2 regions of the Peribacillus sp. V2I11 genome follow, and region 2 is predicted to be linked to the other one. Evidence: riboswitches for the same ligand, from Rfam matches in the RefSeq annotation. Region 2 holds a riboswitch; the other holds the start of a gene.

Region 1 (10,941 bases), 240 kb from region 2:
AGGCTGAAAAATCCGGAAGTGGAGGACAACATGGCGAAGAAAGTATGTATGTTCGTGTGGAATCACTTTACGAACGATGCGAGGGTTCTAAGAGAATGCACAGCACTTGCTGAAGCGGGTTATGAAGTCGATTTAATTGCCATTCATAACTGGAAGATCAAGGATTTGCCCAAAAAGGAGAGGTACCAAAATGGTTTCTCTGTCACTAGGGTGAATAACCGCTGGGAGGCGCTTCATAGGATTCTCAGGGTCGTAGGTAAATTGAAGAAAAAGAAGTTTGAAATCGTTCTATTGGCCTTATTGGTCTGGAATACATTGTGGAACTTGAACTTGATCAACGGTTGGGTGGGATCGGGAATACTGTTCGGTTCCCTTGCACTCCTTGCGATGGGTACCCTTATCATCACTAAAACGAAGCTGCCGACACTATTAACAAGGAGTTACATTTTTGGTCAAATGATCTATCATGGCCGGAAAAGGAAATATGATTTTTATCATTCGAATGACTTGAATACGCTCATGCAGGGAGCGATCAGCAGTAAATGGTTGAGAAGAAAAAAGCTGATTTATGACTCGCATGAGGTACAAACGAGCAGAACGGGATATAATAGCCGAATTTACGGGATGATGGAGAAATTCCTATTAATGTTCGTCGATGAAATGATTGCCGAAAACCATACGAGAGCTAAGTATAACGAAGACTTATATGGTCTGTATCCCAAGGTGGTCCATAACTATCCGATTCCAACCAATCCTGAGGAAAGTACGGCCGTGAATTTGCATGAGCTGCTCGATTTGCCGGAGAATGAACCGATATTGTTATACCAAGGCGGTGTTCAAATGGGAAGAGGGTTAGAGCAATTGGTTGATGCTGTACCGATGATCGAGGGCGGGACGGTAGTTTTTATCGGAGATGGAAGGATCAAGGATGAATTAATGAAAAAAGTAAGCGACATGAATCTGGAGCATCGTGTGAAGTTCCTGCCGAAGGTTCCGGTCGACGAGCTGCTCCATTATACAAAAAATGCGTATTTAGGTTTTCAGATATTGAATAATGTCTGCTTTAATCACTACTCCGCATCTTCAAATAAATTGTTTGAATACATGATGAGCGGTGTGCCTGTAGTTGCCTGCAGCTTTCCTGAAATTCAAAAGGTTGTCGATACGGAAAAAATAGGTGTGTGTGTCGATTCACATGATCCAAAATCAATTGCCGAAGGGGTCAATTACTTATTGAAACATCCTGAAAAAAGGGCGGAAATGAGCAATAACTGCCTGAAGGCGCGGCAAAAATACAATTGGAAACAAGAGAAGGAAATCTTTATCGAAATCTATCAAACAGCCTAACAAATATAAGTGTAGCAGAAAAATAGATAGGAGTGGTTTATATGAAACTTTGTACAATCGGACTTGGTTATATAGGACTTCCAACATCTTTAATGTTTGCGAAACACGGTGTCGATGTTGTCGGCGTGGATATCCATCCTGAGATTATTTCCAATTTGAATAGCGGCAGGCTCCATATCGAAGAACCTGGATTGGATGAGGTATTAGAAGAAGTGATTTCTGCCAATAAGTTCCGAGCTGCATTAAGCCCGGAACATGCGGATGTTTTCATTATCGCGGTGCCTACTCCAAATAAAAAGGACATGCATCAATCCTGTGATTTAACTCATGTCACGGATGCAACCTCCAACATTCTTCCTTTTATCAAAAAAGGGAATGTCATCATTATCGAATCGACGATTGCGCCAAGAAGCATGGATGATCATATTAGACCGATGATCGAGAGGACGGGCCTTACCATCGGCAAAGACATTTTCCTCGTTCATTGTCCGGAACGTGTTTTACCTGGAAGGATTCTTGAAGAGTTGGTTCATAATAACCGTATCGTCGGGGGCATAACGGAAACATGCTCGTATAAAGGAAGTCTTGTTTACAAAACCTTCGTTCAAGGGGAGATCATTCAGACGAATGCGAAAACGGCTGAAATGTCGAAACTGATGGAAAACACCTTCAGGGATGTCAATATCGCCCTTGCGAATGAGCTGACGAAAGTCTGTTTCGAGCTGGACATCAATGTTTTGGATGTCATATCAATGGCAAACAAACACCCTCGAGTCAATATACACCAACCAGGACCAGGAGTTGGCGGCCATTGTTTAGCGGTCGATCCGTATTTCGTCGTTGCAAAGGCACCAGAGTATGCGAAAATCATTAAATTGGCCCGTGATACCAACGTATCGATGCCTTATTATATCGTTAACTGCGTAAGGATGATGCTAGAGGGGATCCGGAAGCCAAAAGTAGCTGTTTTCGGTCTTGCATACAAAGGAAATGTAGATGATATTCGTGAAAGTCCCGCCATTGATGTCGTCAATATCTTGATGGGGATGGAAAACATGGATGTAGCCTTGCATGACCCGCATGTCCAATCTGGAAAGATGCCAGTCGTATCAGTTGAAGACGCTGTAAATGATGCGGACTTGATACTTGTCCTGACTGACCATGATGAATTTAAACAGATGGATTATGATAAGCTATCGAATCTCATGAGCAATAAATTGATTTTGGATACACGCAATTGCATTGATGCAACTAAAACCGATGTCCCGGTGGCCAACCTGGGCAATATATATCAATACAAAACGATGGGCATGAAAAAAGCCAGGAATAAAGCGATCATCTAAAAAATTGGACAAACATCGATAATGGAATAGGATTAAGGGGGCGCTGACTATGACAGTGCCCTTTTTGAATATCATGATCTGGCAGGAGAGGAGGGACGGAGGGCAGAAAAACAATGAAGAAAGGACCAAGCAAGAGCTTGGTCCTTTCGGTCTGTGAAAACATTCCAGTTCGTTTCGGAAATCCGCTCCCTTTCCGCCGACTGTCTGCCAAGCCTCCTCGCCGTAAGCATCTAGCGGAGTCTTGGCTAGCCAGTTATTCGGCAGGAGTGTCGCATTATCTTCAATCCATAAGGATTACAGTAAAAAAACCATGAAGGATAACCTGGTCTTGGTTTAAAATCATGTTTCGGGAAGAGACATTTCTTGTCGATAAACTGAAAGGACCAAGCAAGAGCTTGGTCCTTTTGTGTATAATTTATTGAGCTGTCGGTCCGCCAAGTTCTTCGATTTCACTTGGAACACTGCCGAATTTCTTGAAGTTTGCACGGAATTGAGCGGCAAGGGCTGTTGCTGCTTGTTTATAAGCGGCAGGATCTGCCCAAGTCTTAATAGGTTGAAGCACTTCGTCAGGAACTCCAGGAACATGAAGAGGAATATCCAAACCAAAGATTTCATCTTTGATCGTTTCGATGTTCGCTAATTCACCTTCAAGTGCCGCTTGTACCATCGCACGAGTGTAAGCAAGTTTCATACGGCTTCCAGTTCCGTATGCTCCTCCAGTCCATCCAGTGTTGACAAGGTATACCTTTGCATTGTGCTCGTCAATTTTATCACCAAGCATCTCAGCATAGCGTTGAGCGGGAAGCGGTAAGAAAGGTGAACCGAAGCAAGTGGAGAAGGTAGCTTCCGGTGAAGTTACGCCTCTTTCAGTACCAGCCAATTTACTAGTGTATCCACTTAGGAAATGGAACATTGCCTGTTCTTTCGAAAGCTTGCTGATTGGAGGCAGAACGCCTGAAGCATCAGCTGTTAAGAAAATGATTGTATTTGGGTGTCCTGCAATACTTGGGTTCACGATGTTATCGATCGCTTGCATTTGGTATGCAGCACGAGTGTTTTCAGTCAATGAACTGTCATCATAGTTCGCTTCGCGTGTATCCGGATCAACAACAACATTTTCCAGTACGGCACCGAAACGGATCGCATCGAAAATTTGTGGTTCTTTTTCACGTGAAAGATTAATCGTTTTCGCATAGCAGCCGCCTTCGATGTTGAATACACCGTTAGAAGACCAGCCGTGCTCGTCATCGCCAATCAGTTTACGACTAGTGTCTGCTGATAAAGTTGTTTTGCCTGTACCGGACAGTCCGAAGAATAAAGCGACGTCCCCTTCACGTCCTACGTTAGCAGAGCAATGCATTGGAAGGATTCCAGCCTCTGGAAGTAAGTAGTTCATGATCGAGAAGATCGATTTTTTCATTTCTCCTGCATATTCCGTTCCGCCGATCAGGATGGTACGGCGTTCAAATGAAACGATGATGAAAGTTTCGGATGTAGTTCCGTCCACTTCTGGGTCTGCTTTAAAGTTAGGTGCAGAAAGGATTGTGAATTCTGCTTCGTGACCTCTTAGTTCCTCTTCGTTTGGACGGATGAACAAAGTATGGGCGAAAAGGTTATGCCAAGCATATTCATTAACAACACGGATTGGAAGACGTGATGATTCGTCTGCACCAGCGAAACCTTTAAAAACAAAAATCTCTTCTTTTGCTTTTAGGTAGTCAACTACTTTATTATATAGTTTATTGAACACATCTTCGGAAATTGGCTGGTTTACTGAACCCCAATCAATTTTATCTTTAACTGATGCTTCTTCCACGATATATTTATCTTTAGGTGAACGACCAGTATATTTGCCAGTTTCAGCTTTTACCGCGCCGGTTGATGTTAAAACGCCTTCATTTCTGCTTAATACTTTTTCGACCAATTGAGGAACTGAAAGTTGAGTTTGCACATTATTTCCTGTTAATAATTGGTGTAACTCATTAGAAACATCTACAGAATTCATATATGAGGTACCTTCCTTTGTTTAAGTTTTTAGATTACAATTAGTATAACACATTCATTTAATTAGTCTATACTATTTCTTTTAATTTGTGATTATTTTCAGCTGGTCGCGTTAATCATTTTAATCCGGGAGGAACCGATTCAGGATTATCGCATATACTTTCATGAAGAAAAATTTATTTTAATAGGAAGTAAGTAAGCAATATATGTCCATTGGGGAAGTCAGGATTTCATTCCTTTTAGTATGCTCAATACTTTATTATTAATGGCAATTTACAACATTTCTTTTCGTATTTTGCATTGTAAACCCTTCTAGGACGTTGTATCAACATGTTTTTTTAAATAACCGCCATTCTGGGTGGAAATGTTCTTTTTAGAAAAGCATTGACAAATTCCAGCTAGATAAGATAATATCTTAAATTGTACGGATTCTCTTATCCCGAGTTGGTGGAGGGACAGGCCCTTTGAAACCCAGCAACCTGCCATATTGAACTTGACTCCAAGATCGATCGCCGAAAATAAAGCGAAGGTCTTCAAGGAATAGTGGTGATGGTGCTAACCTGAGCAAGGTAAAAAACCCTTGAACGATAAGAGTGAAAGGATAGAAGACAGAATTTTAAACCTTTCCTCATTTGCCAGGGAAGGTTTTTGTGTTTTTATAAGTAATTCTGTGTCTATAGTTGAAACTAATGAGGGAAACGAGTTCCGTAAAAAACAGGCTTATGCCTACAACATACTAACTTCCAAGGAGGAAATATGATGTCAAAGAAACGTCTATTTACTTCTGAATCTGTTACAGAGGGCCATCCGGACAAAATTTGTGATCAGATTTCAGATTCCATTTTAGATGCTATCCTTGCTAAGGATGCAAATGCACGTGTAGCGTGTGAAACTAGTGTAACAACAGGTCTTGTACTTGTTGCCGGTGAAATTACAACGTCCGCTTACGTGGATATTCCGCGTATCGTTCGTGATACGATTAAAGGAATTGGCTACACACGTGCGAAATACGGTTTCGATGCTGAAACTTGTGCCGTGTTGAGTTCCATTGATGAGCAGTCTGCCGATATCGCAGCTGGCGTCGATAAAGCATTGGAAGCTCGTGAAGGAAACATGTCAGAGGAAGAAATCGATGCAATCGGTGCAGGGGACCAAGGTCTTATGTTCGGATTTGCTTGTAATGAAACAGAAGAGCTTATGCCGCTTCCGATTTCATTGGCGCATAAACTTTCATTCCGCTTGGCTCAAGTTCGTAAAGATGAAACTCTTGCTTACTTACGCCCTGATGGTAAAACACAGGTAACTGTGGAGTATGATGAGAATAACCTTCCTGTACGTGTAGATACGATCGTTATCTCTACACAGCACGATGCAGAAATTACGCTTGAACAAATTCAAGCCGATCTAAAAGAACATGTGATCAAAGCAGTCGTTCCAGCTGAATTGATCGATGCTGAAACTAAGTACTTCATCAACCCGACTGGCCGTTTCGTAATTGGCGGACCTCAAGGGGATGCTGGTCTTACTGGACGTAAAATCATCGTTGATACTTACGGCGGATACGCTCGTCACGGCGGCGGTGCATTCTCTGGTAAGGATGCTACTAAAGTTGACCGTTCTGCTGCATACGCTGCTCGTTACGTTGCGAAAAACATCGTGGCAGCCGGCCTTGCCGACAAAGCGGAAGTTCAACTGGCATACGCAATTGGTGTGGCAGAGCCTGTATCGATCGCTATTGATACGTTCGGAACTGGTACAGTTAGCGAAGAAATCCTTGTTGACCTAGTTCGCGCTAACTTCGACCTTCGTCCAGCTGGTATCATCAAAATGCTTGACCTTCGTCGCCCAATCTACAAACAAACAGCTGCCTACGGACACTTTGGCCGTACAGATGTCGATCTTCCATGGGAACGCACGGACAAAGCAGAAACATTAAAAGCACAAGCGTAATCCATATAAAAAAGGTGTCCCGCTATTAGCGGGGCACCTTTTTTATGGATTAATTTTACCATCAGCGGGAATAATTCAAGAAATCCCAAAGAAATTCAAATTAGGTGCAATACTCGTGAATTAGGGTCGTTTACAAGTTTGTTTGGGTCAATTACTCGTAAGTTTGAGTAGTTAACTCGTGAGTTGGTGCAATACTCGTGAGTTTGTAGCAATTATTCGTAAGTTGGTGCAATACTCGAGAGTTAGAGCAGTTTACTCGTGAGTTTGTAGCAATTACTCGTGAATTTGAGTACAATACCCGTAACTTTCAGTCAATTACTCGTGAGTTACTTAATTCGTTCCACCGTTTTATAGTATTGTCCTTTTTCGGCGTATTCACGTACGATGCGTTCCATATCCTGGCGATCTTCTTCGTTGATTTCGCGAATGACTTTAGCTGGGCGTCCGAATGCCAACATGTTCGGCGGAATGACTTTACCTTGGGGAACGAGACTGCCGGCACCGATGAAGGCCCCTTCGCCGATTTCGGCTTCATCAAGTACAATCGATCCCATGCCGATCAAAGCTCCTTTACGGACTTTACAGCTATGTAAAATGACCTGATGGCCAATGGTTACTTCATCCTCGATGATCAATGGATTATTTGGGCTTTGGTGCAGGATGCTGTTATCCTGTATACTGACTTTTTTCCCGATGATGGTTGGGGATACATCACCGCGAATGACGGAATTGAACCAAATTGATGTTTCGTCGCCAATTTTGACATCGCCAGTCACGACAGCATTTTCAGCAATATAAGCGCTTTCAGCAATTTCAGGTTCTTTGCCTTTATACGGATAAATAATCATTTTCAATCATTTCCTTTCCGAAGTGAATGTTTTTATGTATTATTTTAATATACCGTATGCAAATACACTTGGCTATTTATAATAGCAATGTACAACTTGTTAGATTTCTTTTTTGTCGAAAATCACGAATATGGTTATAATTCATATATATTATTTTAACTATCATGGATCGTACACAACAAGTGAAAAGTGAAAGGGGGATTTCGAATGTGGAAATGGGAGACAGAAGGAGACGCAAAGGGCGTCATTGTCATCATTCATGGGGCAATGGAACATCACGGACGTTATAAGTGGGTAACACAAATGTGGCTTTCAGCTGGATACCATGTCGTCATGGGCGACCTTCCTGGGCAGGGTATGACAACTCGCGCCTACCGGGGACATATCGATTCCTTTGATGAGTATTTGGACGAAGTGAAAAGCTGGATAGAAGAGGCTTACGAATATTCGTTGCCGGTCTTTTTACTTGGACACAGCATGGGTGGTTTGATTTCGATACGCCTTCTTCAGGAAGAGGAATGGGACATTGCAGGGGTGATACTTTCTTCTCCATGCTTGGGCCTCGTGACGAAGCCGCGGAAGTTCCTGACAACCATCTCGCATGGTTTGAACATCGTGATGCCTAAGTTCAGGGTAGATTCCGGATTGACACCTGAAATGGCGACGAGAAGTGCGGAAATTCGTGAATCCGATAGAAACGATACATTATATATCACAAAGGTTTCGATTCGCTGGTATCGCGAGCTTGCGCAGTCGATGAAGGATGCTTTTGAAGAGATTCCCGAATTTCAGGATGTGCCGCTTTTGGTCATGCAGGGCGGAGATGACCGAATCGTGAATAAGAAGGCGGTTCGTGAGTGGTTTAATTATAACTTGGCCAGTGAAAAGCAATATAAGGAATGGCCGAAGCTTTATCATGAAATCTTCAACGAACCAGAACGTGATGATGTATTCCAATATGCGTTGAGTTTTGTTGAAAACCGTTTAAAGATATTAGGGTATGTCGTTTGACCAGAAAGCTGCTGAATTTAGGTTCAGCAGCTTTTTTTGGTTAAATGGGCCGGAGACAAACCCCTGTTTCATAATTCAGGGATTTTTTTCATTGTAAGTTAGTGTACCTTTATTTAAGCAACCTCAGACTCCTTTGCGTGAACTTTTTGCATAAACTTATTGACATCACTAGGAACCTTACCGTCTAATTTAGAAACGATATATACGGCAAGGAAGCCAATCGGAACGGTAATTAGCCCTGGAACATTGAATTGTAGGAAGTTAGGTAGTGTGTCTTTAAAGAAAATCATATACATCGATGAAGCAAGTCCAAGAAGAAGTCCGGCAATTGCCCCTTTTTCTGTCATGCCTCGCCACCATATTCCCAAGATGAAAATGGGGGTGAATGTACTTGCGGCAACAGTGAATGCAAGGGCAACAAGATGACCAATTGAAGCCTCTTTAACAAGTAATCCAAGTGCCCCGTATAACATACCAAGAATGAGAATAGCTACTTTACCAGCAATAACACGTTGCTTTTGAGTAATGTCTTTCTTGAAAAACGTGGCATATACATCATGAGCAAGTGCTCCAGAGCTTGCGATGAACAGACCTGACAAATTTGAGAAAATGGCGGCAAAGGCACCAGCGATAACAAGACCTAGCATCCATTCGCCACCTAGTGCTTGAGCTGTAGATGGAACAACCATGTTGTTCCCACCCGTAATAAGGTTACTCATAACTTGTGAAGAAGCCTCACCTTTGATGAAGATTGCGCGACCAACTACTCCAAGATAAACAGCGAATAAGAAGAATACGCTGGCAATACCGATCGCCATTAATGCAGAACGTCTAGCTGCTTTTGCACTAGGGTTTGTATAGAAACGTAATAATAGATGAGGGAGACCAATTGTACCAAGGGAAAGACCGATCGTCATCGAAATTGTTTGCCAGAATGTGGGGAAGTAGTTACCTGTTCCGGACCAGGAATCACCATCGACAACAAAATCTTTGCCATCAATTGTGTATTGAGCGGTGTTCATAATTGAACCAGTAAAATCATTTATATTCGCTAAAATGGTATGGTAATGAAATCCGGCATAAACAGCAGCAATAGTCATTGCGATAAATGCAGCAAGACGGATCCATAGTTCAAGGGCTTGGTTCACCGTGGTTCCTTTCATGCCACCGACTCCAACATAGAACACCATAATGGTACAAGTGAAAATAATTCCAAATTCATAACTTGTTCCAAAGAACATACTTAATATTTGTGCTGCACCAAGTAACTGAGGTGCTGCATAAAATCCTGAAATTGCCAAGACGACAACAACAGCTGTCAGTCGGGCACGTTGACTATGGAAGCGATAGGCGAGGAAGTCGGCCACTGTAAAAGCACCGAATCGGCGTAGTGGACCAGCCACGAAAATGGCAAGCAAAGTTAAACCGATGGAGAAACAAAACGCATAATAGGCTCCGTCATATCCTAATTGGAAAGTTAGGCCGGCGATTCCAAGGAAAGTGGCTGCACTTAAATAGTCTCCACCAATTGCTGACCCGTTCGTAAACCAACCGAAGCTACGTCCTCCAACAAAGAAATCACTTGCGTTTGAATTTCGTTTTGCTAAATATGTTATATAGACAATTGTTCCCATCAATATAATTGTCAGTAACATTTTTGGCTCTAGTAGAGTTTTAATCAATTAATGTTCCTCCTCTCAGTACGGCCAGCATTCTTATACTCGTACTTTTTAAGTCGCTTCTCATAAAGTGAGGTGTGAACATAGGCAATAATGAAAGCTAATGCCATCGCAATGACACTAGTGAAAAACCATGAATACGTCATGCCACCAAAAAATTTAGAAAAGAAAATTTCAGGCATATACCAATTTAAAATCGGAATGGAAAAGATAAAGATGTAGTAACAAATCGTTAGTTTAAAACCTGTTCCAAATTCTTGTTTCATGACTCTGCTTGTTTCGGCATCAAGTGGAGCTAAATCTTTAATGTCCACTTTTTCTGCTGCCACGTATTCGTAATCGTCATTGAACTCACTAGCCATCTTCTTACAACTCCTTTCGTTATTTTTTATTGTACTTGAAAATCAAACGAGGTACCTTTCGAAATTTTGTTTGATTTTTACATAATTATGCTCAGTATCCAGGGGGAAATAGTATAATGGTTAATAAATAGAATTTTCTGTCAAAATAGGGGGGAACATGGCGTATTGTGTAAAATTATTAGTGAACGATTCGATGGAAAAAGAAAAAATTGTAACTTGGCTAGCGCATCCTTTTTTTGAAAAACTAATTCTCCGAGATGACTTAGAGACATTCTGTAACGATGAAATGATTATAATAATGGAAATCAATACGCCATTTGATTGGTTAAAGGTAAGAAGATTGCTCAAAAAGCATTCAAATTTACTCTTGTTTCCATTGATTGACGCCTCGATGATA
Region 2 (10,941 bases):
GAATTCACTCTTCCAGAGAAGGGTTTAAGATTTACCAAAAATGAAAATAATTATTTTTTAGCACAATGGTATCCTATGATTGCCACATATAGAAACCATAAATGGAATAAGGAAGCGTATCGGTTTAAAGGTGAGACCTATCATACTGCATTTAGTGATTTCAAAATACAATACAAATTGCCAAAAGATTTAACCATAATTTCATCAAGCGATAATGATAGGTATCCAAGTGAACGTACAGGCGTTTTAGAAGGGGAAAACTTAAAAGATTTTTATATTTCATTATTGAAGGAGCCGAATGTGATACAAAAGAAGACAGGTGACATTACAATAAGAGTATTTAGGGTTGATGAAAAGAAAGAATTACATAAAGAAATAAGTGAGATTGCTAGTGAAGCAATGAATTACTTTCAAGATACTATTGGACCTTATCCTCATAAGCAACTGGATATTATTTTAGATGAATTAGGAATGGAATATCCAGGTGTAGTAACAGCTGGTTCTATTTATAATCGTCTTGAAAGTCCTGAACATCTGAAGCGTACAGTCGTTCACGAAATTGCTCATCAATGGTTTTATGGGGTTATAAGTAATGATCCTTATCACGATGCCTGGCTGGATGAAGGTATAACAACGCTCGCTACTTTGTTGTTTTATGCAAATCAAGGTAATGATATTTCCTTTGATGAAGAGCTCTTTAGGGAATTTACTTTACCTGTAAACTTACCATTAGATAAATACTCTTCTAACGAACAGAGTAATTATATTTATGGAAAATCTGCCTCAATGCTCTGGAAAGTTTTTCGGAAAAATGGTGGGGAATTAAAAGCAGAAGATTTTCTCGAAAATTATTATGATCATTATCAATATAAAGAAGTAGATACTCAAGAATTTGTGAGATTTTTAAAATACTATTTGAACTTAAAAGATGACGTTTATTTTAAAGATTGGATTTTATTAGAGAATAACAACGGGAATTTAAACTAAAGTCATTTAATATATCTCATTTATTTTCTTTTCTTAATGAAATAACGGGTGCTTTAGCTGAAGATCAGAGCTGTCTTTAAGGTAGCTTTTTCTTTATGGAACTATCGGGGCGGGTTACTTGAAGAAGAGCTATGTTAAAAGCCCAACCAATGTTACTAATTTATGGTAACATTAAATTAATGAATTTTATTAGGAGAGCTAAAATTATGGGTATTATACTTTCAATTTTTTCCGCCATTATTGGATTATTTATTCTATATATAGTTATCGAAACAGCAGTAAGGAAAGGAATAAACAGTTCAATAATTGGTCAATTTATTGAAAATAAGTATGGAATTAAAGAAGATAAAAAGTCTTTTCTTGATGATGATTTAGATAATGATAAATAAATTGGATTTTTAAGCTAACGGGTGCATTAGCTACGAAATTTGGCACTAAAGGATTTGAAATAAGGATGTATTAAAACAAATACCTTTTGCCAAGAAGCTTCTTGCCATTAAGGGAATTAGTGAAATTTCTTTAGCCGGAATATTAGGTGAAGCAGGAGATTTAAGTGGTTTTTCACACGGTAATTCTTTACTTCGGCACGCTGGGTTGCATCTGGCTGAAGCAAGCTCTGGAAAGTGGAAAGGCCAAATTGTCATTTCTAAGCGAGGGCGGTCCAGGCTAAGGCGTTTCCTTTACTTAGCTACCATGAGCCTTGTGATGGATAACACGGAATTTCGAGCCATTCACACCCATAATGTTAAGGTGAAAAAAATGAAGAAAATGAAATCGATTATGAAATTGGTAGGTAAGCTAGCCAGGATATTTGTTGGAATAGCACGCAGAAACGAGTCTTATTGTGCAGATAAAGTTCAACCTATAACTGAACTGGTTGCGTAGTTTTAAAGGGGGATTTTTTAATAGGGTTCTCGAAGGGAACCTTCAAAAACTAATTTTCATAGACTTTTTCTTTTTACGAATGTTGGCTTATTCATAGGATTTCAAATATGTACGGAGTGCCAGATTTCTTGAACAAAAGGGCACCGACCCATCAGGATAGCATAACTGGCCTCCACCCCTTGGATAGGCATGACGAAGGAATGAGAGGGAAAGCTTCCAGGGGCGGCGTGGAGAATGTGCATTATATGGTAAAATATGGAGAGTTGTACAACTCCTTTATTTCACTATGCCTTCACAAAATCTTCATGTCCTGAAATCACTCCATTTAACCGTGAACTTATATTCAATGGTGATGAAATCCTGCGAATAAGCGAGTATTTGTGAGAAAATCATATTAAACTGAGGGAGTTCATCAAGCATATTGTATTCGAACTGTGCAATAAATACTAAACCATGAGAATAGAAAAATGATATTTAAATCTAATTATTGGGTTTTTATGGTAAAATGAGATAACTTTAAATCATATGTAGAAGAAATGGAACAATTCCTTATAAAAAAGCACATTGAAAATAAATATGAGAATGATGAGTATCAAGACGAAGCAGACGAAGACGAGGATAGTCATTTTATGCAAAGTATAGCTGTGTGATTAATATGGAACAACAAGCAACCACCTATACAATATTAATAGAGGAGAGGAATGCCTTATGAAAAAACGTAGTCAAATTACATTTGCAAGTCTGGCCCTATTAATAACTGGAAGTTCCCTGCTATACACATCGCCAACCTCAATTGCAAAAGTAGAGCCCACTCATAATGTATCTAGTTCGTTACAAACAAGCACTCAACGAGATCATAATTCCGTCAAGCAAGCAATGCGGGATACATTGCAACTTGGATTCCCGGGGATACTTGCTAAAACTTCCGAGGATGGAAAAACGTGGGGTTATGCCGCTGGGGTAGCGAATCTGAGCACCAAGAAACCAATGAAAACAGATTTTCGCTTTCGCATTGGCAGCGTGACGAAGACGTTCACCGCAACGGTTGTACTTCAATTAGCTGGAGAGAACCGCTTGAATCTAGACGACTCCATCGAAAAATGGTTGCCTGGTGTCATTCAAGGAAACGGATATAATGGTAAACAGATTACCATCCGGCAGATATTGAACCATACAAGTGGTATCGCTGAATACTCAAGGTCAAAAGACGCTGATTTTATGGATACAAAAAAATCGTATACGGCTGAAGAACTAGTGAAGATGGGGATTTCTCTGCCCCCAGACTTTGTCCCAGGAAAGGGCTGGTCTTATTCAAACACAGGATACGTATTACTGGGTATTCTTATTGAAAAAGTAACCGGAAACAGCTACGCGGAAGAGATTGAAAATCGGATTATTGAACCGCTAGAATTGTCGGATACATTCCTACCTGGCAATTCAAGCGTTATTCCAGGCACCAAGCATGCTCGGGGATATTCCCAACCAGACGAAGCAAGTGAGATAAAAGACGTTACTTATTATAACCCAAGTGCAGGTAGCTCGGCTGGAGATATGATTTCTACTGCTGACGACTTAAATAAATTCTTCTCTTCCTTGCTCCGTGGCAAATTACTGAAGGAACAGCAACTAAAACAAATGCTTACTACAGTTCCTACAGGAAGAGCAGGAATTGATGGATATGGTCTTGGAATCTTTGAAACTAAGCTTCCAAATGGTGTCTCGATATGGGGACACACAGGTGGCATTCTAGGGTTTTCTACTATTGCTGGAGGTACACTTGGAGGCAAGCATACGTTGGTCGTCAGTTTGAACAGTTTGGGTAGAGATAACAGTCCTAATCCTTTTAAAAATATTTTACTTGCTGAATTTAGCAAGTAGGCAAAAAGGAAAAACGGAAAAATTTTGTCATAGTTTTTATAGTTAAAAATATATCTTTCTGGTTCAAAAGCCCCAATTTACTTTTAAAAACAGTTAGCTATTAAGCAAGAAAAAGTTAACTCCTTCTTAAATAACGGTTAATGCATTAAAATGTTGCAAAAACTATTAAATTTCTAATGAGCGATGAAGTAGATTGGATTACAGGTTAGATTATTCATTCAGAAGGTGGATTTAAAAGGTAAATTAAACAAAAAAGGCTTTGGTTCTAGAACCTTTTTGTTGTATTAAATTCCAAGGATAGATATCAATTTGTGAAAGATTGTACTTAAACTAACGGGTGCGTTAGTTGTTTAGAAAAAGTAAAAAAAGTCGATTCCTTAACGTAAAGGAAATCGACTTTTTAGGTTGGAATTCTCTTAGTGTATAAAATTTCCGAAATGGGCGGTATAGCTGCTACCGTTCGTAAAAGGACATTTTTACAAAGCATAGAGCCCATCTTCAAAGATGGGTTCTATGCTTTGAGTTTAGTTAAGTATTTACGCGTTAAGTTTTTTGGTAGCTTCCAATAAGCTGCTTTTATGTAAACCAATTTTTTGCTTTTCTAGTGTATAGACATAGAAAAACCCCGAATAAGGGACCTTTTTCGAAATGTCCATTATTCGGGATATAGTTCATGAAAGGGTGGTTTTTTTATTTAGATACAGGTATGACTGCACCTTTATATTTTTCAGTAATGAAGTCTTGTATTTCTTTAGAGTGAAGTACTTCTACTAACGCTTTTACTGTCTCTTTATTTTCATCACCCTTACGTACAGTGATAATGTTTCCATATGGATTATCTTCACCCGATTCAAGAGCGATTGGATCTTTAAGCGGATCTAACCCTGCATCTAACGCATAGTTAGCATTAATAACAACCGCATCACCTTCGTTGTTATTATAAATTTGAGGTAATAGGCCACCTTCTATATCTGCATTAAAAGTTAAGTTTTTAGGATTATCTACAATATCATTAATAGTAGCTTCTGTTTTATTGAGGCCTTCTTTTAGCTTAATAACGCCTTCTTTTTCAAAAATAGATAGAATACGTCCTTGTTCAGCTACAGCATTACGCATAATAACTGTACCGTTTTTTGGAAGATCTTTTAAGCTATCATACTTTTTTGAGTAAATACCGATTGGCTCAATATGAATAGCACCCGCATTTACAAAGTCATAGTCTGGATTCTCTTTTAACACTGATTTAAGATATGGAACGTGTTGGAAATAATTTGCATCAATCTCTTCATCAGCTAACGCTGTGTTCGGTATAATATAATCTTGGAATGTTTTAATTTCTAAATCAATTCCCTTTTCCTTTAATAATGGCTTTGCCTCTTCTAAAATTTCAGCATGCGGAATGTTTGATGCACCCACAAGGATTTTCTTTTCTTTGTCTGAAGAATCTGATCCGCCGTTAGACGTACCGCAAGCTGCTAAACCTAATACTAATGCTGAGGAAACTGCTAAAGTTGATATCCACTTTTTCATAATTCATTTCTCCCTTATCGTTTATCTATTTTTGTTGTAAATATATCACCTATAAATTGGATGAAAAAAGCAATGACTAAAATTAATACAGTTGCTACCAATGTTATATCGTTATTATTGCGCTGAAACCCTTCAAGATATAACAAATTACCTAAACCATCTGCACCAATTACCCCAGAAATAGCTGTATAACCAACTAGAGCGATTGTTGTAACTGTAAGACCTGAAATTAATGCTGGGCGCAGCTCTTAGTAGGTTAGTTTGTCCGAAGTATACAGGGGAAAGGAAAGTTTTTTCTCCTCAAAAAAACCTTTCTACACATGAGTAGAAAGGTTGGTTAAACAATCCTTTCTCTCATCTTCCAAAGCACATTGCTTTGCAGGAATTGGCACCATTTCAGTTAATTAACTGACGGTTGCCGGGCTTCACAGGGCACAGTCCCTCCACCTCTCTTGATAAGAGTAAACATTATATTCAATTAAACGAAATAATTTAAATTCAGAGTGAATATAGTACGAGAGTGATCTTATCATGACCAAATGGAAGTGTCAATCACAAAATTGTTCAATTAATGTGAATTGACGGATGATTTCATTAAATGTTTTATTCCTGTAGCCTTTGCGATTGCTTGTTCCAGGTCCTCAATTAAATCATCGACATGCTTGATTCTAACGGACAAGCGTATAAGATCTTTTGTTTTATGGAACTATAGTAGATGGTTTTTCTAAGAAAGGTGAATTAGTTTCAGTAAATATTTTAAATAAAATAAAGCATTAACTGTTCCCATTTATCAGTAGAGATCCCACGCGAAATATAAGGGGCCGTGCATTTATGACAGTAACAACAGAGCAAAAAGACAATTAATTAAATTAATTGTCTTTTTTATCCTACTTGGAATGGAGAAGAATATGAAAGGATTCCAGGATTTGTAGAAATTTAAAACTTCCTGACCCCCATCTCCATTTAGGAAGTTTTTTATTTTTTTCTCAATCCACTATAAAGTCTTATTAAGCATTAAATATCCGTTGCGGTGTAGCGGAACAAACAGTTGTAACGGAACAAATAGATGAGATGTTAATAGTAAGATTACCCATTACCCTGTCATTAACTATCACTTGTCCGGTAACAGCATCAAAACTTCGTAACTCTGCAAATATAGGTGTAAATGGTTCAGCGGTTGTAGTAAATCTAATGAGTGAACCTAGGATAGAAGTTCTTAAAAACTCACTTATTTCTCCTCGAGTCTGACATGCTTGTCCGATTGACGATAATGTTTTTCGTTTATGCCCCTTGTCCTTTCCTTTATCGCAGCAGAATGACTTATCGCAGCTGGATGACTTATGGCAACTGAATGGATTATGACCGCAGAATGGATTATGACGGCATAATATATTTTGACAAAATTTCATATTTATCACTCCTTTTTCTACTATATATATGAGAAAAAGAAAAACATGCTTGTACAAATTTACTAAATTCCCTGCCTTTATCGTATCCGTCCTATTAGGCAATCTTATTAATAAGTATATTTCTAATGAATGTTTCGTAAATCGTTACTAAGTTGAAAAAGAGTTTGTGAAGGAATGGTCTTAAGTTAACGGGGGCGTCAGCTGAAGATCAGAGCTGTCTTTAAGGCAGCTTATTTTTATAGAGGGGGAGGATAGTTGAACAAGAAAATTAAAAAGCATTCTATATTGAATGCTTTCAGTTTGTAGACAAAAGGGGTTCGAAATTAAAAAATTCTGAACCCCTTTTGAAATTCCCTTTGAATTTTCGCCTAAAGTTAAGAGATTGGGGCTCTACGAGCCCACTATGTTAGGCCATTTTTGGACCTCGCCATGTCCAATTGGCCGTCTTCTTTAAATTAATGGCAGCGAAAGTAAGCATCGCCTGCATCGACAATTTTTTAAGTCCCCTTAAAGTAGTCCAACGCATACCATGCTTTTCTTTTGCATCTGCGAATACACGCTCAATCGTTTCTTTACGTTTTGCATATATAGGTTTTACATCTTGATGATGACGCAGATGATCTGCTTCTTCCACATGTGTTTGCCAGATATGCCGTGTCACCACTTTTTGACAGTCTTTGCTTTCTGTACACCGAGATAAAAATGAGCATGTTGTACAAATTTGTTTTGGCGATTTGTACTCGCGATAGCCCTCTTTATTTGTTGTTGAGTACTTTAAAGTTTCGCCCGAAGGGCAAAGGTAACAATCAAAATGTTCATCGTATACATAGTCCTGTTTGCGGAAAAATCCTTCTTTGGTGCGAGGACGTGTATAAGGTAAAGCCGGTATGATTTCTTTGTTAAATAGGTAGCTTGTAATCGCTGGTGTTTTATAAGCTGCATCTGCGGCAACGGCTTCCGGTTTTCCAACTTTCTCAATCACTTGTTCAACTAGTGGCTCTAAGATCTGACCGTCATGTGTATTTCCAGGTGTTACAATCGTTCCCAATACAAAACCGTTGCGGTCTGCGGCCGCGTGGAATGAATAGGCAAACTGTTTTGTTCGTTCATCTTTCACATAGTAGCCACTCTCAGAATCCGTTGTACTTTCTTTAATCTCTTTGGTCTCTTCTTTATCAAATTTATCTAGTGGAAAAGGCTTTTTTCCATGGTTTTCACGATCTTGATTGATTTCTTCTTGAAGACGTCCTTGATACGCTCGTGTTTCTTTACGAACGATTTTCTTTTCAAATTTCCGTTTATTCGCACTGGCTTTCACATGTGTGGAATCCACGAAAACGTGTTCAGCACTTATTAACTTTTTATTAGCAGCTGTCATTAAAATGCGATAGAAAATCTGTTCAAATAGGTCTGTATCTTTAAAGCGTCGCTCATAATTTTTCCCGAACGTAGAGAAATGAGGTACTTTATCATGGAAACCATAGCCTAAGAACCAACGGTAAGCCATATTGGTTTCAACTACTTCAATCGTTTTACGCATGGAACGAATACCGAAGGTATATTGAATGAAAGTCAGTTTAACTAAAATAACTGGATCAATACTTGGGCGTCCTACCTCTGAATACATATCTTTCACCAAGTCATAAATGAAAGTGAAGTCAATGGCAGCCTCCATTTTACGAACCAAATGGTTCGGTGGCACCAGTTGATCTAAAGTAATCTCGCTGAATAGAATCATGTTTAGAAAGCATCCTCATCACCTCAAGTTTTAATACTTCTATTTTAAAACAAAAATGACTCCAGGCAAAAGTGTTCTATCTAAAAGGTAAGACAAAGTTGATTGGAACGGAAGGTACGAGACTCCTGCGGGAAAAGCGCGTCTAGGGGAGACCCCGCAGGCGAAAGCCGAGGAGGCTTCCCGACCGCCCGCGGAAAGCGAGTGCCTGGAGTGGAAATCAACGTCCAAATTGTACAAGCCATAAAAATAGACAAACTCGATTTTCATCGAGTTTGTCTACAGTCTGAAAGCATTCTATATTGAATGCTTTTTATCTTTATCATAATTTGGTGATGTACTAGAGTGTATTAATATGCGGTCTAACACTTTTTCAGTAAATGGCATAAAGTAATTAAGTATTAGCCCCCCTAAACAAACGGTTAATAAAGTTCCAACGCCAATGGGTCCATGTAAAATCATGGCCATTATCAAGAATACGAGGTAAATGAATGTTCTCGAAAATAATATATTTGTTCTAGTTAATTCTTGTATGATTAATGTTAATCGGTCAACTGGAATGGGTGCAAAATTTGTGTGTAAATATGTTGCAGTTCCTAATCCTATAACAACTAAGCCGATTCCAAAACAAACAAATTTGCTGTACCATAGTTCAGGTGTTATCAAATTGTGCAATAAAAAAAGCCACATATCAATACCAATACCCGTTATAAATGCTGTTAACAACCCCAAAACTTCTGGTCTTTGCCTTTTTAATAATGAATTACAACCTATCAATATTAAAGCTATTATTATTTCCCAACTTCCCACAGTAAGCCCCACATTTATGGACAGTCCTACCAAAAGTGCATCAAAAGGTGAAGTTCCAAGGTCTGATTGTATAGTGAAAGAAATACCAAGGGTTAATATTAAAATTCCTAATACATAAAAAACATATTTCACTTTACTCGACCTCTTTATCATTATTTTTTATTGCAAATGCAACAAAGTTAGGTTAAATTTAATATATGACATTTTTATTGCATTTGCAACAAAAATATGTATTAAGGAGTAAATTATGAATGAAATTCTTCGTGAAATTGGAATGATTGCAAGGGCATTAGATTCTATAAGTAATATAGAATTTAAAGAATATGACCTTACAAAAGGGCAGTATTTGTACCTTGTGCGAATATGTGAAAACCCAGGAATCTTTCAAGAAAAGTTAGCTGAGATGATAAAAGTAGATCGAACAACAGCGGCTCGTGCTATAAAAAAACTTGAAATTAATGGCTTTATTGAAAAGAAAGAAGATAAACATAACAAAAAAATTAACAAACTCTTTCCAACAGAAAAAGGGAAAAATGTTTATCCTTTTATAAAAAGAGAAAATGATTATTCCAATATCGTTGCATTAGAGGGATTTTCCGAAAGAGAAGTAGAAACCATTTTCAACCTTCTTAAAAGAGTAAGAAAAAATATAGAAAAAGACTGGGAATTTGTAAAAAAGGGAAACAAGAGAAATTATTGATTATATAAAGGAGCGACATATATGACTATAAATATAAAAAAGTGTACCCTTGAAGATTCATGCAAACTTCAAGAAATTAGTTATGAAACATTTAATGAGACATTTAAGCATCAGAATTCACCCGAAAATATGAATGTCTATTTGGAAAGGGCATTTAACTTAAAACAATTAGAAATAGAATTATCCAATATTTCTTCGCAATTCTTTTTTGTTTATTTTGATAATGAAGTCACTGGATATTTAAAGGTCAATACCAATGATGCTCAGTCTGAAGAAATGGGTGCTGAATCACTTGAAATCGAGAGGATTTATATAAAGAAAAAATTTCAAAAACATGGGCTTGGTAAATATCTGCTAAATAAAGCTATGGAAATTGCGATGGAAAGTAATAAAAAGAAAATCTGGCTAGGCGTATGGGAAAAAAATGAAAATGCTATTGCCTTTTATAAGAAACTGGGGTTTGTTCAAACTGGAGCCCACTCCTTTTTTATGGGTGATGAAGAACAAATGGACCTTATAATGACCAAAACACTCATATAACTTTTTTTGAAAGGTGTATATTCCAAAATATTATAAGAATTTGGGATTTTGTTCAAAAAAACTCTTTTGGCAGGATTGTCACAACAGTACAAGGAAAACCAATTGCCACTCATTTGCCTTTGGGGTTAAATAAAAAAGGTGATGATTACTATATTACTGGGCATTTGGCTTATGGAAATCCTCAGTGGAGAACATTTGAAATCTGTTTCAGGGATCGTACGCTTACATTTCTTCTTCTTGGTATGGGCATGAAGAAGTTCCAACATGGAATTATCAAGCCGTCCATGTATAGGGTAACGCAAGCATTTTAAAGAAAGATGAATTAATAGAAGAATTAACAATAATGCTGGAAAAATATGAAGAAAATCGTGAAAATCCTGTTTTATGGGATAAACTTTCTCCTCATCTCTGAAAGTGAACCGAAGGTATAGTTGGATTTAAGATTAAGGTGGGAGATATTCAGGCTG

Evidence for each region. A riboswitch is a leader RNA that binds a small molecule or an ion and turns the genes downstream of it on or off. The one in region 2 is predicted to bind S-adenosylmethionine.
Region 1: linked by a shared signal. The riboswitch ahead of metK (methionine adenosyltransferase) and the one ahead of QFZ73_RS15550 (ABC transporter permease) in region 2 are both predicted to bind S-adenosylmethionine.

Annotation. Positions count from the first base shown of each region.
Region 1 covers NZ_JAUSYW010000001.1:2,954,378-2,965,318, forward strand. Annotated here, with positions in the region: gene QFZ73_RS14435 (glycosyltransferase family 4 protein) at 1-7, shown strand, start outside; gene QFZ73_RS14440 (glycosyltransferase) at 31-1,347, shown strand; gene QFZ73_RS14445 (nucleotide sugar dehydrogenase) at 1,389-2,690, shown strand; gene pckA (phosphoenolpyruvate carboxykinase (ATP)) at 3,106-4,695, opposite strand; SAM riboswitch class I at 5,126-5,288, shown strand; gene metK (methionine adenosyltransferase) at 5,451-6,644, shown strand; gene QFZ73_RS14460 (gamma carbonic anhydrase) at 6,971-7,489, opposite strand; gene QFZ73_RS14465 (alpha/beta hydrolase) at 7,700-8,503, shown strand; gene QFZ73_RS14470 (sodium/solute symporter) at 8,617-10,185, opposite strand; gene QFZ73_RS14475 (hypothetical protein) at 10,182-10,544, opposite strand; gene QFZ73_RS14480 (helix-turn-helix domain-containing protein) at 10,738-10,941, shown strand, end outside.
Region 2 covers NZ_JAUSYW010000001.1:3,190,437-3,201,377, forward strand. Annotated here, with positions in the region: gene QFZ73_RS15525 (M1 family metallopeptidase) at 1-987, shown strand, start outside; gene QFZ73_RS15530 (hypothetical protein) at 1,194-1,376, shown strand; partial or broken gene QFZ73_RS15535 (IS110 family transposase) at 1,441-1,872, shown strand; gene QFZ73_RS15540 (serine hydrolase domain-containing protein) at 2,581-3,750, shown strand; gene QFZ73_RS15545 (MetQ/NlpA family ABC transporter substrate-binding protein) at 4,441-5,280, opposite strand; partial or broken gene QFZ73_RS15550 (ABC transporter permease) at 5,295-5,528, opposite strand; SAM riboswitch class I at 5,632-5,742, opposite strand; gene QFZ73_RS15555 (IS1182 family transposase) at 7,096-8,427, opposite strand; gene QFZ73_RS15560 (YczE/YyaS/YitT family protein) at 8,722-9,366, opposite strand; gene QFZ73_RS15565 (MarR family winged helix-turn-helix transcriptional regulator) at 9,482-9,934, shown strand; gene paiA (spermidine/spermine N(1)-acetyltransferase) at 9,956-10,474, shown strand; partial or broken gene QFZ73_RS15575 (FMN-binding negative transcriptional regulator) at 10,488-10,941, shown strand, end outside.